DNA from 2 places in the Bacillus sp. JZ39 genome. Region 1 is predicted to be linked to the other one. Evidence: riboswitches for the same ligand, from Rfam matches in the RefSeq annotation. Region 1 holds a riboswitch; the other holds the start of a gene.
What was found. A riboswitch is a leader RNA that binds a small molecule or an ion and turns the genes downstream of it on or off. The one in region 1 is predicted to bind thiamine pyrophosphate.

Region 1 (7,398 bases):
CGCCGCCCTTATCGGGCGGGGAGACAGTGTCAGGTGGGCAGTTTGACTGGGGCGGTCGCCTCCTAAAAGGTAACGGAGGCGCCCAAAGGTTCCCTCAGAATGGTTGGAAATCATTCGCAGAGTGTAAAGGCACAAGGGAGCTTGACTGCGAGACCTACAAGTCGAGCAGGGACGAAAGTCGGGCTTAGTGATCCGGTGGTTCCGCATGGAAGGGCCATCGCTCAACGGATAAAAGCTACCCCGGGGATAACAGGCTTATCTCCCCCAAGAGTCCACATCGACGGGGAGGTTTGGCACCTCGATGTCGGCTCATCGCATCCTGGGGCTGTAGTCGGTCCCAAGGGTTGGGCTGTTCGCCCATTAAAGCGGTACGCGAGCTGGGTTCAGAACGTCGTGAGACAGTTCGGTCCCTATCCGTCGCGGGCGCAGGAAATTTGAGAGGAGCTGTCCTTAGTACGAGAGGACCGGGATGGACGCACCGCTGGTGTACCAGTTGTTCTGCCAAGGGCATCGCTGGGTAGCTATGTGCGGACGGGATAAGTGCTGAAAGCATCTAAGCATGAAGCCCCCCTCAAGATGAGATTTCCCATTCCGCAAGGAAGTAAGATCCCTGAAAGATGATCAGGTTGATAGGTCTGAGGTGGAAGTGTGGCGACACATGGAGCTGACAGATACTAATCGATCGAGGACTTAACCACATTTTGAATGATGTCACACCTGTTATCTAGTTTTGAGAGAATAAGTTTTTTCAAAAAAACACTTGTTTTTCTCAAGAATACATAGTATAATGTTAAATGTCACTGAAATTGTCTGGTGATGATGGCGAAGAGGTCACACCCGTTCCCATGCCGAACACGGAAGTTAAGCTCTTCAGCGCCGATGGTAGTCGGGGGTTTCCCCCTGTGAGAGTAGGACATCGCCAGGCAGACTTCATTCCGCAGTAGCTCAGTGGTAGAGCTATCGGCTGTTAACCGATCGGTCGTAGGTTCGAATCCTACCTGCGGAGCCATTATTGGAGAGCTGTCCGAGTGGTCGAAGGAGCACGATTGGAAATCGTGTAGGCGGTCAACTCCGTCTCAAGGGTTCGAATCCCTTGCTCTCCGCCACTTATACTTATACATAATTACAATTGAAAGTCTGGGCCCGTTGGTCAAGCGGTTAAGACACCGCCCTTTCACGGCGGTAACACGGGTTCGAATCCCGTACGGGTCATTATATGATGGAGGATTAGCTCAGCTGGGAGAGCATCTGCCTTACAAGCAGAGGGTCGGCGGTTCGAGCCCGTCATCCTCCACCATTATATCATCGCGGGGTGGAGCAGTTCGGTAGCTCGTCGGGCTCATAACCCGAAGGTCGCAGGTTCAAATCCTGCCCCCGCAACCAAATTTTAAAATGGTCCGGTAGTTCAGTTGGTTAGAATGCCTGCCTGTCACGCAGGAGGTCGCGGGTTCGAGTCCCGTCCGGACCGCCATTTAAATACTTAGGCTCGGTAGCTCAGTTGGTAGAGCAACGGACTGAAAATCCGTGTGTCGGCGGTTCGATTCCGTCCCGAGCCACCACCTATGCCGGTGTAGCTCAATTGGTAGAGCAACTGACTTGTAATCAGTAGGTTGGGGGTTCAAGTCCTCTTGCCGGCACTGTTTTTTCAAAATTTAATGTGGAGGGGTAGCGAAGTGGCTAAACGCGGCGGACTGTAAATCCGCTCCCTCAGGGTTCGGCAGTTCGAATCTGCCCCCCTCCACCATTTATAGGGGCATAGTTTAACGGTAGAACAGAGGTCTCCAAAACCTCCGGTGTGGGTTCGATTCCTACTGCCCCTGCCAAATTTATGACATCTTGAGATTATGGCGGTTGTGGCGAAGTGGTTAACGCACCAGATTGTGGCTCTGGCACTCGTGGGTTCGATTCCCATCAATCGCCCCATATTATCATTGGGCTATAGCCAAGCGGTAAGGCAACGGACTTTGACTCCGTCATGCGTTGGTTCGAATCCAGCTAGCCCAGTCTCACTTTTTATATCAACTGCATATAATGTATTAAGTCCATTTAAAATGCGGAAGTAGTTCAGTGGTAGAACACCACCTTGCCAAGGTGGGGGTCGCGGGTTCGAATCCCGTCTTCCGCTCCAATTACGGCGGCATAGCCAAGTGGTAAGGCAGAGGTCTGCAAAACCTTTATCCCCGGTTCGAATCCGGGTGTCGCCTTCTTATTGCCGGGGTGGTGGAATTGGCAGACACACAGGACTTAAAATCCTGCGGTAGGTGACTACCGTGCCGGTTCAAGTCCGGCCCTCGGCACCAATTTTACTTACATGGTAAGTTGAATTGGTGTTTGTGTTTTATCATTATAACTAATCATATTAATGATCTACATAAGTAGATCATTTTTTTAATGCTTTGATTTATCATAACAAGTTAAGTTTCGAGGCCTATTATAAAGCGGCTGTATAGCTAGTCTTTCAACACTTTTATTTTATATTTCCAAAAAAACTTTTTTGAAATACGTTGACACTTTATGAGATCCATGATATATTTATATTCGTCGGTTAGATACGACGTAAAACTTGCCGGTGTGGCGGAATTGGCAGACGCGCACGACTCAAAATCGTGTTCCTTCTGGAGTGTCGGTTCGACCCCGACCACCGGTATACTGAAAAACCCGTTTCTTAACAGAAACGGGTTTTTATTTTTTATGCTTACTCAGCGTATTGGTCTAGGATCTCTTCTAGCACCTCTTCTAGCTCTTCTGTATCTTCAAGCTCTGATTGGCTGAAACGGACGCGTACAAGCTGTTCTTCGTCATTATACATCTCTTCCAGCCACCCTCGGAGTCCTCTTGCTCTGCGGTCGACTTCGAAAATGATTTCCAAACCGTCTTCGTCTAAAAGGAAAATGAGTTCTAATTCATCAAGCATCTGACGATAATATCCGGAAGTCGGAACGAATTCGAATTCTTGAACGAACGGAAGACGACGCTGGAAGTAGGGCGCTTGTTCACAGTCTGCTTCGTTAAGACGGAAGCCCAGGTTTTCGATTGCTTCCAGCACATTTTCAATCCAAGGGTGCGCTTCAACGAAAATGCGGTCATGATCGGATTTATCGATACCGCCTTGAATGTCAAGGTCTGTCACCACGGCAACCTCTACTTTCCCTACAGTCATCGGCGTATCTAGAGGCAGAGTGAATGTGAACGGAAATTGATGCTCTTCACCAGGCTGTATGGTAAATGAACCAGTGACCCGGAAAGAATGAATTGTAGCGTATTTCCGGTGCTCTTCATCGTCTTTTACAATGACATACCGTGTGCTAAGCTGTAAATCGATATAACGGATGTCCTGAGCGATTTTTCCGCCTTTGACATGTACCGTTCCCTGTACTTCTTCTCCTGGAAAATATGCGTCTTTTTCTAAAATTGTATCTACTTTTGCAGCTCCAATTCCGGCACTTGCCGCAAGTTTCTTAAAAAATGACATGTTAGATCTTCCCCTTTTTCTTTTTTCTCAACAGATATACGCAAGAAGGAGGAAAAAAGATTCGTTTGATTCATACTTTTTTCCTATTATTCGTCTCGGCCTAGGGACAGACTAAGAATAATATTGAAAATAAAGGAGTGGATGGAAGTGAATAAAGAAAGTTTGGTTGCAGATGAATTACACAGAATGTTTTTGGCAGGTGAGCTGCAAATCACAGTAGAGGAGGATATAAACAATATTTCCGAAAGGCTGAGAAACGGCGATCTCAGTTTAGACCGATTAAGCGGTGAAGACGCGTTTATAAAAGAAACGGTAAATGAGGCTTTAAGAAGAGTGGAGCAATAAAAAAGAGACGGCATCTCATCTTTGAGATCCCGTCTCTTTTTGTGGTTTTTGCTACAAGATAAAAGTGAATCGATTTGAAATTGCTCACCCGAGCCACCCCTTTTCTAACAGAAAATCTGACAGTTCATCATGGAGATACACAGCTGTATCTAATTGATCATGCAATGCTCTTCTGATGTGGGGATTTTCGGCTTCTGTTATTGCGACAGTGTATTTGTTAATGCTGGTTTTTATTGTTGTTAACAAATCAAGAATATCTTTGGGACAAAGACTTTGTTCAATGGGAAACCACCCCCTTTGTTTTTTTAGCAGCTCTGATAAGAAAGTATTTGGCTTTGTTTCTTGCTTCTATACAAAATGCTATAATAAGCAACAAATTTTGTTGGGGGGTGTGATGATGAAGCAGATTATTGCGATGGGGGGCGGGGGTTTTTCGATGGAGCCGGATAATTTGTCCCTCGATCAATATATCCTCAATCAATCAAAACGAGAGCAGCCTCGTATTTGTTTTTTGCCGACGGCGAGCGGAGATTCCCAAAACTATATTCAGCGGTTTTATCATGCATTTCAAACACTGGATTGTGTGCCGTCTCACTTATCTTTGTTTAAGCCGCCATCAACAGATTTAACTTCTTTTGTTATGGAAATGGACGTGATTTATGTTGGCGGGGGAAATACGCGGAATTTACTTGTGTTATGGAAAGAGTGGGGGCTTGACCAGATTCTTAGGGAAGCATGGAAGAACGGTGTGGTTTTAGCTGGATTAAGTGCCGGTGCGATCTGCTGGTTTGAAGAAGGGGTGACGGATTCAGCCGGACCGCTGACAAGTTTGAAAAGTTTAGGTTTTTTGCAAGGGAGCTTTTGTCCCCATTATGACGGGGAAAAGGATCGGAGACCGGCATACCACCAGCTGATATCTAACAAGTTCTTATGCAGTGGCTATGCAGCGGATGATGGGGCTGCTCTCCATTTCATAAATGATCAGCTGTTTCAGACTGTGAGTTCAAGGTCGGAAGGAAAGGCATATCGGGTGATGATGGCTGAACATGAAATAGCTGAAATCCCGTTGCCGGTCAAATATTTAGGGTGAAATTGGCTGAATATTATCTATATTCCTCTTTTTTTCAGATTGATTTTATGATAAGATGAGTGCGAAATCAATAGTTACTGGGGGTGCCCGCTTTCGGGCTGAGAGAGAAGGTAAGCTTCTTAACCCTTTGGACCTGATCTGGTTCGTACCAGCGTGGGGAAGTAGAGGAATTGTTTTTGTTATTGTCTTGCTGGGCAATAATATGTTTCTTTCTGACTGTAACCGGGTTCATTTATATGAATCCGGTTTTTTGTGCTGGTTATGGGCTTGATTTTGTCCTTTCAAACGTAGAGAGGGGAAGGAAAAGTAATGCAAAACAATTCAGTGCAGCAAGCCAACATTTCCATTATGTCAAGTTTTTCAGGCAGCAAGAAGGTATACGTGGAGGGTTCTTCTTCGGACATCCAAGTGCCGATGAGGGAGATCCTATTGAGTCCGACGACGGGATCGTTCGGCGAAGAGGAAAACGCGCCTGTGCGTGTCTATGATACAAGCGGACCGTATACGGACCCTGAAGTAACCATTAATATTCAAGAAGGATTAAAGCCGCTCCGCCAAAAATGGATCACAGAGCGCGGTGACGTGGAAGAGTATGAAGGTCGGGCTATAAAACCAGAAGATAACGGTTATAAAAAAGCAAATCCAAACGTAAGCTACCCAGGATTAAAGCGGAAACCGCTGAGGGCGAAGGCAGGTCAAAATGTCACACAAATGCACTATGCAAAAAAGGGGATCATTACACCTGAGATGGAATTTATCGCCATTCGTGAGCATGTGTCTCCTGAATTCGTCAGAGACGAGGTAGCCAGCGGCCGGGCGATTATTCCTTCAAACATTAATCACCCTGAAAGTGAGCCAATGATTATCGGCCGGAATTTTCATGTGAAGATTAATGCGAATATCGGGAATTCAGCGGTTACGTCATCCATTGAAGAAGAAGTGGAAAAAATGACGTGGGCCATCCGCTGGGGAGCGGATACGATGATGGATCTCTCTACCGGAAAAGATATTCATACGACGCGTGAATGGATTATCCGCAATTGCCCCGTGCCTGTGGGAACTGTTCCGATTTATCAGGCGCTTGAAAAAGTAAACGGCGTAGCGGAGGATTTAACGTGGGAGATTTATCGTGATACGCTAATCGAGCAGGCAGAGCAGGGAGTGGATTATTTTACGATTCACGCGGGTGTTTTGCTTAGGTATGTACCGCTGACTGCCAAACGGACAACTGGTATTGTGTCACGCGGGGGAGCGATTATGGCGCAGTGGTGTCTGGCTCATCATCAAGAAAGCTTTTTATACACACATTTTGAAGAAATATGTGAGATTATGAAAATGTATGATATTGCTTTCTCACTTGGGGATGGTTTGCGTCCCGGATCAATTGCTGATGCCAATGACGAAGCGCAGTTTGCTGAATTAGAGACGCTTGGAGAGCTGACGCAAATTGCCTGGAAGCATGATGTTCAGGTGATGATTGAGGGTCCTGGACATGTTCCGATGCATAAAATCAAAGAGAACGTCGATAAACAAATGGACATTTGTAAAGAAGCGCCTTTTTACACATTGGGGCCGTTGACAACGGATATTGCGCCGGGATATGACCATATTACTTCAGCGATCGGAGCGGCGATGATCGGTTGGTATGGGACAGCAATGCTTTGTTATGTAACGCCGAAGGAGCATTTGGGGCTGCCAAACCGTGATGATGTTCGTGAAGGAGTCATTACATATAAGATCGCTGCGCACGCTGCGGACCTTGCAAAAGGGCATCCCGGAGCGCAAATCCGGGATGATGCGTTATCGAAAGCCCGTTTTGAATTCCGCTGGCGGGATCAGTTTAATTTATCTCTTGATCCGGAGAGAGCCCTTGAATACCATGATGAAACCCTGCCTGCTGAAGGAGCAAAAACCGCTCACTTTTGTTCCATGTGCGGTCCGAAATTTTGCAGCATGAGAATTTCACAGGATATTCGGGATTATGCGAAGAAAAACGATCTCAGTGAAGCAGAAGCCATAAATAAAGGATTAAAAGAAAAAGCAAAAGAGTTTGTCGATACGGGAAGCAATTTATATCAATAAATAAGATGAAGATGGAGAATGCTCCATCTTCATTTTTTTAGAAAAACAGAGAGCGTCGAAGCGGAGGAATACTCTGTTCAAAGCGGAAAACATTTTCTGGATCATATTTCGTTTTGACACGGCGGAGTCGTTCAACGTTTTCGCCGTAATATGTTCTTGGCCAGTTTCTGATTTTGATATCTGGCCAATTTACGTAGTCTCCCATCGTTTAACTCGAAAGTCCGGATCATCCCGTGTCACGATACGTCCGGTCAATTTTGTCTTTTCCACACACCCACATCTCTTTCTCTCGTATTCTAGTTTCTCTAGCTTATGCGTCAGGGGATAAGAATGTATAAGGAAAAAGCGGGGATGCAATCTGATATAGTATCAATACCCTCAAAAAATAGTTGACAGGTCGGTATTGTAT
Region 2 (7,398 bases), 290 kb from region 1:
CCTGGCTCCAGACACTCTCTATGCTCGGATTTATCTTTTTAATGTTTTTAAGCGGGCTTGAAATTGATTTTTCGTCGTTTGAGAAAGGAAAGAAAAAGCAGTTCCTGCCGAATGGCAAGGAAGCGCCGAATACGTTTGCTGCGGCATCTGTTATTTTCGTCGGTATTTTTATTTTATCATTGCTCTTGTCCTATGGGTTCGTCTTGGCCGGATTTATCCAAAATGCATTTTTGATGACCCTGATTATTTCAACGATTTCATTAGGCGTTGTCGTTCCAACATTAAAAGAAGAACGGATCATGAATTCGAATATCGGGCAGATTATTTTACTTGTTGCTGTCATTGCTGATTTGGCCACGATGATTCTTCTTGCTGTTTTTTCTTCTTTATACGGAGAGGACAGCGGAAACATGTGGCTCCTGATGATTCTGTTTGCGGCCGGAGTGGTGCTTTACTTTTTCGGCCGGGTCTTCAAACATCGCTCTTTTGTTCAATCCATGTCAAAAGGGACGATCCAGATCGGGACGCGTGCCATTTTTACGTTAATTATTGTACTCGTTGCCCTGTCTGAATCACTTGGGGCGGAAAATATTCTCGGCGCTTTCTTAGCGGGGGTTCTTGTTTCCCTGCTTTCGCCAAACAAAGAACTTGTTCAGCAGCTGGACTCATTCGGTTATGGGTTCTTAATACCGATTTTCTTCGTGATGGTCGGTGTGAAGCTTGATATTTGGACTCTTTTCCAGGATAAAACAATTTTAATCATGATTCCGCTCCTGCTGCTGGCGCTGTTAGTCAGCAAAATCATTCCTGTCATGTACTTAAAGAAGTGGTATGATAACCGAACCATTTTCGCGTCTGGTTTCCTGCTGACATCAACGCTTTCGCTCGTGATTGCCGCTGCAACAATCGGCCAGCAGCTTCACGTGATCAGTGCAAATATGTCAGGAGCGCTAATTTTAGTAGCTGTCATTGCAAGTATTTTTACGCCGATCTGTTTTAAAAAATTATACAAACGGGAAGAGCAGCCGGAGGAGAAAAAGATGATTACGTTCATTGGCGCCAATCAAATGACTTTGCCTGTTACACTTGAATTGCCAGAGGAAGAGTATGACGTGCGTGTTGTACACGTCTACCAAGAGAATGCGGAGGAAAAGCTGTCAGAATCAGTGTTTGCTGTTGAAACAATTTCTGACTATGAACACGAGACGCTTGAATCACTCGGCATTTTTGAAACGGATATTCTCGTTGTGGCGACCGGGAAAGAAGATATGAATGCAGACATTGCATTACTTGCAAAAGAAAAAGGCACAGAAAGAGTCATTGCAAGCGTAGGATCACCGGAGCATGAAGCAGCTTTGAAGGAGCAGGGAATCAGCATCTTTTCTATTCTGCTGTCGACAAAAACGCTGCTTCGCGCACTGATAGAAGCGCCTGGCGTCATGAAGCTGCTCACGAACCAAGAGTCTTCGCTGTATCAAATTAATATGGAGAACAGTAAATATGATGGTGTCATTTTACGGGAATTCCCTTTAACAGGCGACGTCATCTTTGTCAGGATTTTCAGAGGTGTGGACAGCATTGTTCCTCATGGGGATACTAGGCTGAAATTGGGAGATCGCTTAATTGTCACCGGATCTCGGGGGTACGTAACGGATCTTAAGAAAACATTGGAAGGATAAATCTTGACCAAATAAGGATTCGTGTTAATATAGAGGTGCAGAACAATTCAATATGTATTCGTTTAACCACTAGGGGTGTCCTTCATAAGGGCTGAGATAAAAGTGTGACTTTTAGACCCTCATAACTTGAACAGGTTCAGACCTGCGTAGGGAAGTGGAGCGGTATTTGTGTTATTTTACTATGCCAATTCCAAACCACTTTTCCTTGCGGGAAAGTGGTTTTTTTATTTTCAGAGGGGGAATGATTTGTGAAGTTTTCAGAAGAATGCCGCAGTGCAGCCGCAGAATGGTGGGAGGGGAGCTTTGTCCATCCGTTCGTTCAAGGAATCGGTGACGGAACGCTTCCGATTGACCGTTTTAAATACTACGTACTTCAGGATTCCTATTATTTAACGCATTTTGCAAAGGTGCAGTCATTTGGCGCCGCTTATGCGAAGGACCTTTATACAACGGGGCGGATGGCAAGCCATGCCCAAGGTACATATGAGGCGGAAATGGCGCTTCATCGGGAGTTTGCCGAGCTGTTGGAAATCAGCGAGGAAGAGCGTAAGGCGTTTAAGCCGTCTCCTACTGCGTACTCTTATACATCCCATATGTACCGTTCGGTTTTGAGCGGGAATTTCGCTGAAATCTTAGCGGCCCTGCTGCCATGCTATTGGCTCTATTACGAGGTTGGTGAGAAATTGCTGCATTGTGATCCGGGGCATCCAATTTATCAGAAGTGGATTGGCACATATGGCGGTGATTGGTTTAGACAACAGGTCGAGGAGCAAATCAACCGCTTTAATGAGCTGGCGGAAAACAGCACGGAGGAAGTGCGTGCCAAGATGAAAGAGAATTTTGTCATCTCCAGCTACTATGAATATCAATTTTGGGGAATGGCCTATCGAAAAGAAGGCTGGTCTGACAGCGCCATAAAAGAGGTGGAGGAATGTGGAGCTTCACGCCATAACGGATGACAGCAAGCCGGTAGAAGAGCTAGCGAGAATCATCATTACGATTCAGAATGAAGTTGATTTTATTCATATTCGGGAACGCTCAAAATCGGCGGCGGATATTTTGAAACTGCTCGAGCTTATTTTTGAAGGCGGTATAGATAAACGAAAACTGGTGATGAACGGGCGCGTGGATATTGCGCTTTTCTCTACTATTCACCGCGTGCAGCTGCCAAGCGGCAGCTTTTCACCAAAGCAGGTCAGAGCCAGATTTCCACACCTTCATATCGGGAGGTCGGTGCATTCACTGGAGGAAGCGGTTCAAGCAGAAAAGGAAGACGCGGACTACGTGCTGTTCGGCCATGTGTTTGAAACGGATTGCAAAAAGGGTCTTGAAGGCAGAGGAGTATCTTTGCTGTCAGATATCAAACAGCGGATTTCCATCCCGGTTATAGCCATCGGGGGGTTGACGCCGGACAGGTTAAGAGACGTAAAACAAGCAGGGGCAGACGGCATTGCTGTTATGTCAGGAATTTTCTCTTCCGCTGAGCCCTTGGAAGCAGCCAGACGATATTCCCGCAAGCTAAAGGAGATGCGCTATGAAAAGGCATTATGAAGCAGTGGTGATTGGAGGCGGAATTATCGGTTCCGCGATTGCTTATCATTTGGCAAAGGAAAACAAAAGCACCGCATTGTTTGAAAGCGGAACAATGGGCGGCAGAACGACAAGTGCCGCTGCCGGAATGCTGGGCGCCCATGCCGAATGCGAGGAACGTGACGCGTTTTTTGATTTCGCCATGCACAGTCAGCGTCTGTACAAAGGTCTTGGAGAAGAGCTTTATGCATTATCTGGTGTGGATATCAGGCAGCATAACGGCGGTATGTTTAAGCTTGCATTTTCTGAAGAAGATGTGCTGCAGCTGAGACAGATGGACGATTTGGACTCTGTCAGCTGGTATTCAAAAGAAGAGGTGTTAGAAAAAGAGCCGTATGCGTCTGGTGACATCTTTGGTGCATCTTTTATTCAGGAGGATGTGCATGTGGAGCCTTATTTTGTTTGCAAGGCATATGTGAAAGCAGCAAAAATGCTTGGGGCGGAGATTTTTGAGCATACGCCTGTCCTGCATGTCGAACGTGACGGTGAAGCCCTGTCCATCAAGACCCCTAGCGGAGACGTATGGGCTAATCATGTTGTCGTTGCCAGCGGAGTGTGGAGCGGGATGTTTTTTAAACAGCTCGGACTGAACAATGCTTTTCTCCCTGTAAAAGGGGAGTGCCTGTCCGTTTGGAATGATGATATCCCGCTGACAAAAACGCTTTACCATGATCACTGCTATATCGTACCGAGAAAAAGCGGCAAACTGGTTGTCGGCGCGACAATGAAGCCGGGAGACTGGAGTGAAACACCGGATCTTGGCGGATTGGAATCGGTTATGAAAAAAGCAAAAACGATGCTGCCAGCTATACAGAATATGAAGGTGGATCGTTTTTGGGCGGGACTCCGGCCGGGAACAAAGGATGGAAAACCGTACATCGGCAGACATCCTGAGGACAGCCGTATTTTATTTGCGGCGGGCCATTTCAGAAATGGGATCCTGCTTGCTCCCGCAACGGGCGCTTTGATCAGTGACCTCATCATGAATAAAGAGGTCAACCAAGACTGGCTGCACGCATTCCGAATTGATCGCAAGGAGGCGATTCAGATATGATCCTACAGCTGAACGGTAAAGACGTGAAGTGGGAAAAAGACACAGGTACAATTCAAGACCTGTTGGCGTCTTATCAGCTTGAAAATAAAATTGTTATCGTGGAAAGAAATAAAGAAATAATCGGGAAAGAACGCTATCACGAGGTTGAGCTTTGTGATCGTGATGTCATTGAAATTGTCCATTTTGTAGGAGGCGGATGAGCATGTTAACAATTGGCGGAAAATCATTTCAATCAAGATTGCTGCTGGGCACGGGGAAATACCCATCGTTTGACATTCAAAAGGAAGCAGTAGCTGTTTCCGAGTCTGATATTTTAACATTTGCTGTGCGGAGAATGAACATCTTTGAAGCATCTCAGCCGAATTTTCTGGAACAGCTTGATTTATCCAAATATACGCTTTTGCCGAATACAGCGGGCGCCAGCACTGCTGAAGAAGCGGTTCGGATTGCAAGGCTGGCGAAAGCGTCAGGCCTTTGTGACATGATTAAAGTTGAAGTCATCGGATGCAGCCGTTCCTTGCTGCCTGACCCTGTTGAGACATTAAAAGCGTCTGAACAGCTTCTTGAAGAAGGCTTTATTGTGCTCCCGTACACGTCGGATGACGTTGTGCTGGCGAGAAAGCTGGAAGAGCTCGGCGTTCATGCCATCATGCCGGGTGCATCTCCGATTGGATCAGGACAAGGAATCTTAAATCCTTTGAATCTGTCGTTTATTATTGAACAGGCGAAAGTGCCGGTCATCGTGGATGCTGGAATCGGCTCGCCTAAAGATGCGGCATACGCAATGGAGCTTGGAGCGGATGGCGTACTGCTCAATACGGCTGTATCGGGAGCTGACGATCCTGTGAAAATGGCTCGTGCCATGAAGCTCGCGGTGGAAGCAGGACGCCTTTCTTATGAGGCGGGCCGAATCCCGCTTAAGCAATACGGAACGGCAAGCAGTCCGGGAGAAGGTCTTCCTGTATGACGGGCAGGTATTCAAGGCAGGAGCTGTTTGCTCCGATCGGCCCATCCGGCCAGAAAAAATTGAAAGAAGCGCGCGCCGTGATTATCGGCGCCGGCGCGCTCGGAACAGCCAGTGCAGAAATGCTGGTGAGAGCGGGAGTCGGCTCTGTGAAAATTGCCGACAGAGATTATGTTGAATGGAGCAACCTCCAGCGCCAGCAGCTTTATACAGAAGATGATGTCAAAAAAGAAATGCCGAAAGCAGCCGCTGCGGAGCGCCGTCTCCGTTCGATTAACAGCGATGTTGATGTGACCGGCCTTGTCATGGATGTGACAGCAGAAAATATCTTCGAGCTGATTAGGGATGCATCAATTATAGTGGATGCGGCTGATAATTTTGAAACCCGCCTGATCGTAAATGATGCTGCGGTAAAGGAAGGGATTCCTTTTCTTTACGGTGCCTGTGTAGGGAGCTACGGCCTCACCTTTACCGTGGTGCCGGGTTCTACTCCTTGCCTGCATTGCTTGCTCGATGCACTTCCGATTGGCGGAGCAACATGTGACACAGCTGGCATCATCAGTCCGGCTGTTTTGCAGGTAGCAGTCTTTCAGGTAACAGATGCACTGAAGCTGCTGACGGGAGAGGAGTGCGAGCCGGTGCTGCGCTCCTTTGATTTGTGGAAAAACGAGCGGTCAGAAGTGAGAGCGGCCAGTCTCAAACATGACGCATGCCCAAGCTGCGGCACAAAGGATTTTCCGTTTTTGTCTTATGAAAATCAAACAAAAGCGGCTGTATTGTGCGGCAGGAACACGGTGCAGATCAGATCATCTATTACGAAAGAAGCGGATCTTGAAGCGCTTGCCGCTCAGCTGAGGCAGGCCGGGCTTGAAGTAGCTGCGAACCCGTATTTAATTTCCTGCCGCTCGGATGATATGAAAATGGTGTTGTTCCGGGACGGCAGAGCTTTGATCCATGGAACAAATGATATTGCCCGGGCAAAATCCATTTATCATAAATGGATTGGGTAATAAAAGGAGTGTAGTGTAATGAGTATATATAAAGCATTGACAATCGCCGGATCAGATTCAGGCGGCGGCGCAGGGATACAGGCTGATATTAAAAGCTTTCAAGAGCTTGATGTATTCGGAATGTCTGCAATTACAGCGGTAACCGCTCAAAATACGCTTGGCGTTCATGGGGTGCATCCGCTGACTGTAGAGGCGTTGAGACAGCAAATTGACGCTGTTGCTGAGGATTTGAGACCGGATGCAGTCAAAACGGGAATGCTCTGGAATGCCGACATGATTGAAGAAGTGGCAAGAAAAATTGACGAGTACGGATTCAATCGTGTAATTGTTGATCCGGTTATGATCGCAAAGGGCGGGGCATCCTTGCTGCGTGATGAGTCAGTTGCCACCTTAAAGGAGTTGCTCATTCCAAGAAGCTACGCGATTACGCCGAATGTCCCGGAAGCAGAAACGCTGACAGGAATGACAATCAGCTCGCTGGATGACCGGAAAAAAGCAGCGGAGCAGCTCGTCAAGATGGGTGCGCAGCATGTCATTATCAAAGGCGGGCACCAGCCTGAGGACAATCACATTACTGACCTTCTTTTTGATGGCAGCATGTTTATGCAAATCACCCATCCTTATATCAATACGAAGCATACGCATGGCACAGGCTGCACCTTTGCTGCGGCTTTAACGGCCCAAACGGCTAAAGGAGACAGCATCCATCAGGCATTTGAGGTTGCGGCCAACTTTGTCCGTGAAGCGGTGGAAAATACGCTCGGCATCGGATCGGGACACGGGCCGACAAACCATTTCGCTTTTAAACGAAACAGCTTAAATACAAGCCGATGAGATCACCAGCTGATGGTGATCTCTTTTGCGTTTGCTACGTATGCGCTTTTCATCTGGACAAGGTTATGATATGATAGGAATTAAGATCAGGTACTAATACTATGTCTTTATTAAATATAGGAGGCTTTATACATATGAATTTTTCACTTGAAGGCCGCAACATTGTTGTGATGGGGGTAGCCAACAAACGCAGCATCGCCTGGGGCATTGCGCGTTCTTTACATGAAGCGGGTGCACGTTTGATTTTCACATACGCTGGTGAACGCC

Region 2: another riboswitch for thiamine pyrophosphate. It lies ahead of tenA (thiaminase II); the one in region 1 lies ahead of thiC (phosphomethylpyrimidine synthase ThiC).

Annotation. Positions count from the first base shown of each region.
Region 1 covers NZ_CP096389.1:921,994-929,391, forward strand. Annotated here, with positions in the region: rRNA gene M1D65_RS04690 (23S ribosomal RNA) at 1-698, shown strand, start outside; rRNA gene rrf (5S ribosomal RNA) at 810-925, shown strand; tRNA gene M1D65_RS04700 (tRNA-Asn) at 935-1,009, shown strand; tRNA gene M1D65_RS04705 (tRNA-Ser) at 1,015-1,106, shown strand; tRNA gene M1D65_RS04710 (tRNA-Glu) at 1,141-1,212, shown strand; tRNA gene M1D65_RS04715 (tRNA-Val) at 1,222-1,297, shown strand; tRNA gene M1D65_RS04720 (tRNA-Met) at 1,307-1,383, shown strand; tRNA gene M1D65_RS04725 (tRNA-Asp) at 1,395-1,471, shown strand; tRNA gene M1D65_RS04730 (tRNA-Phe) at 1,484-1,559, shown strand; tRNA gene M1D65_RS04735 (tRNA-Thr) at 1,565-1,637, shown strand; tRNA gene M1D65_RS04740 (tRNA-Tyr) at 1,660-1,744, shown strand; tRNA gene M1D65_RS04745 (tRNA-Trp) at 1,750-1,823, shown strand; tRNA gene M1D65_RS04750 (tRNA-His) at 1,848-1,923, shown strand; tRNA gene M1D65_RS04755 (tRNA-Gln) at 1,933-2,004, shown strand; tRNA gene M1D65_RS04760 (tRNA-Gly) at 2,054-2,128, shown strand; tRNA gene M1D65_RS04765 (tRNA-Cys) at 2,134-2,204, shown strand; tRNA gene M1D65_RS04770 (tRNA-Leu) at 2,212-2,300, shown strand; tRNA gene M1D65_RS04775 (tRNA-Leu) at 2,566-2,647, shown strand; gene spo0M (sporulation control protein Spo0M) at 2,696-3,472, opposite strand; gene M1D65_RS04785 (hypothetical protein) at 3,614-3,817, shown strand; partial or broken gene M1D65_RS04790 (spore coat protein) at 3,902-4,173, opposite strand; gene M1D65_RS04795 (Type 1 glutamine amidotransferase-like domain-containing protein) at 4,215-4,907, shown strand; TPP riboswitch at 4,977-5,084, shown strand; gene thiC (phosphomethylpyrimidine synthase ThiC) at 5,217-6,989, shown strand; partial or broken gene M1D65_RS04805 (BBE domain-containing protein) at 7,027-7,197, opposite strand.
Region 2 covers NZ_CP096389.1:1,210,967-1,218,364, forward strand. Annotated here, with positions in the region: gene M1D65_RS06280 (monovalent cation:proton antiporter family protein) at 1-1,679, shown strand, start outside; TPP riboswitch at 1,741-1,849, shown strand; gene tenA (thiaminase II) at 1,928-2,638, shown strand; gene tenI (thiazole tautomerase TenI) at 2,613-3,230, shown strand; gene thiO (glycine oxidase ThiO) at 3,214-4,323, shown strand; gene thiS (sulfur carrier protein ThiS) at 4,323-4,523, shown strand; gene thiG (thiazole synthase) at 4,520-5,290, shown strand; gene thiF (thiazole biosynthesis adenylyltransferase ThiF) at 5,287-6,297, shown strand; gene thiD (bifunctional hydroxymethylpyrimidine kinase/phosphomethylpyrimidine kinase) at 6,316-7,131, shown strand; gene fabI (enoyl-ACP reductase FabI) at 7,266-7,398, shown strand, end outside.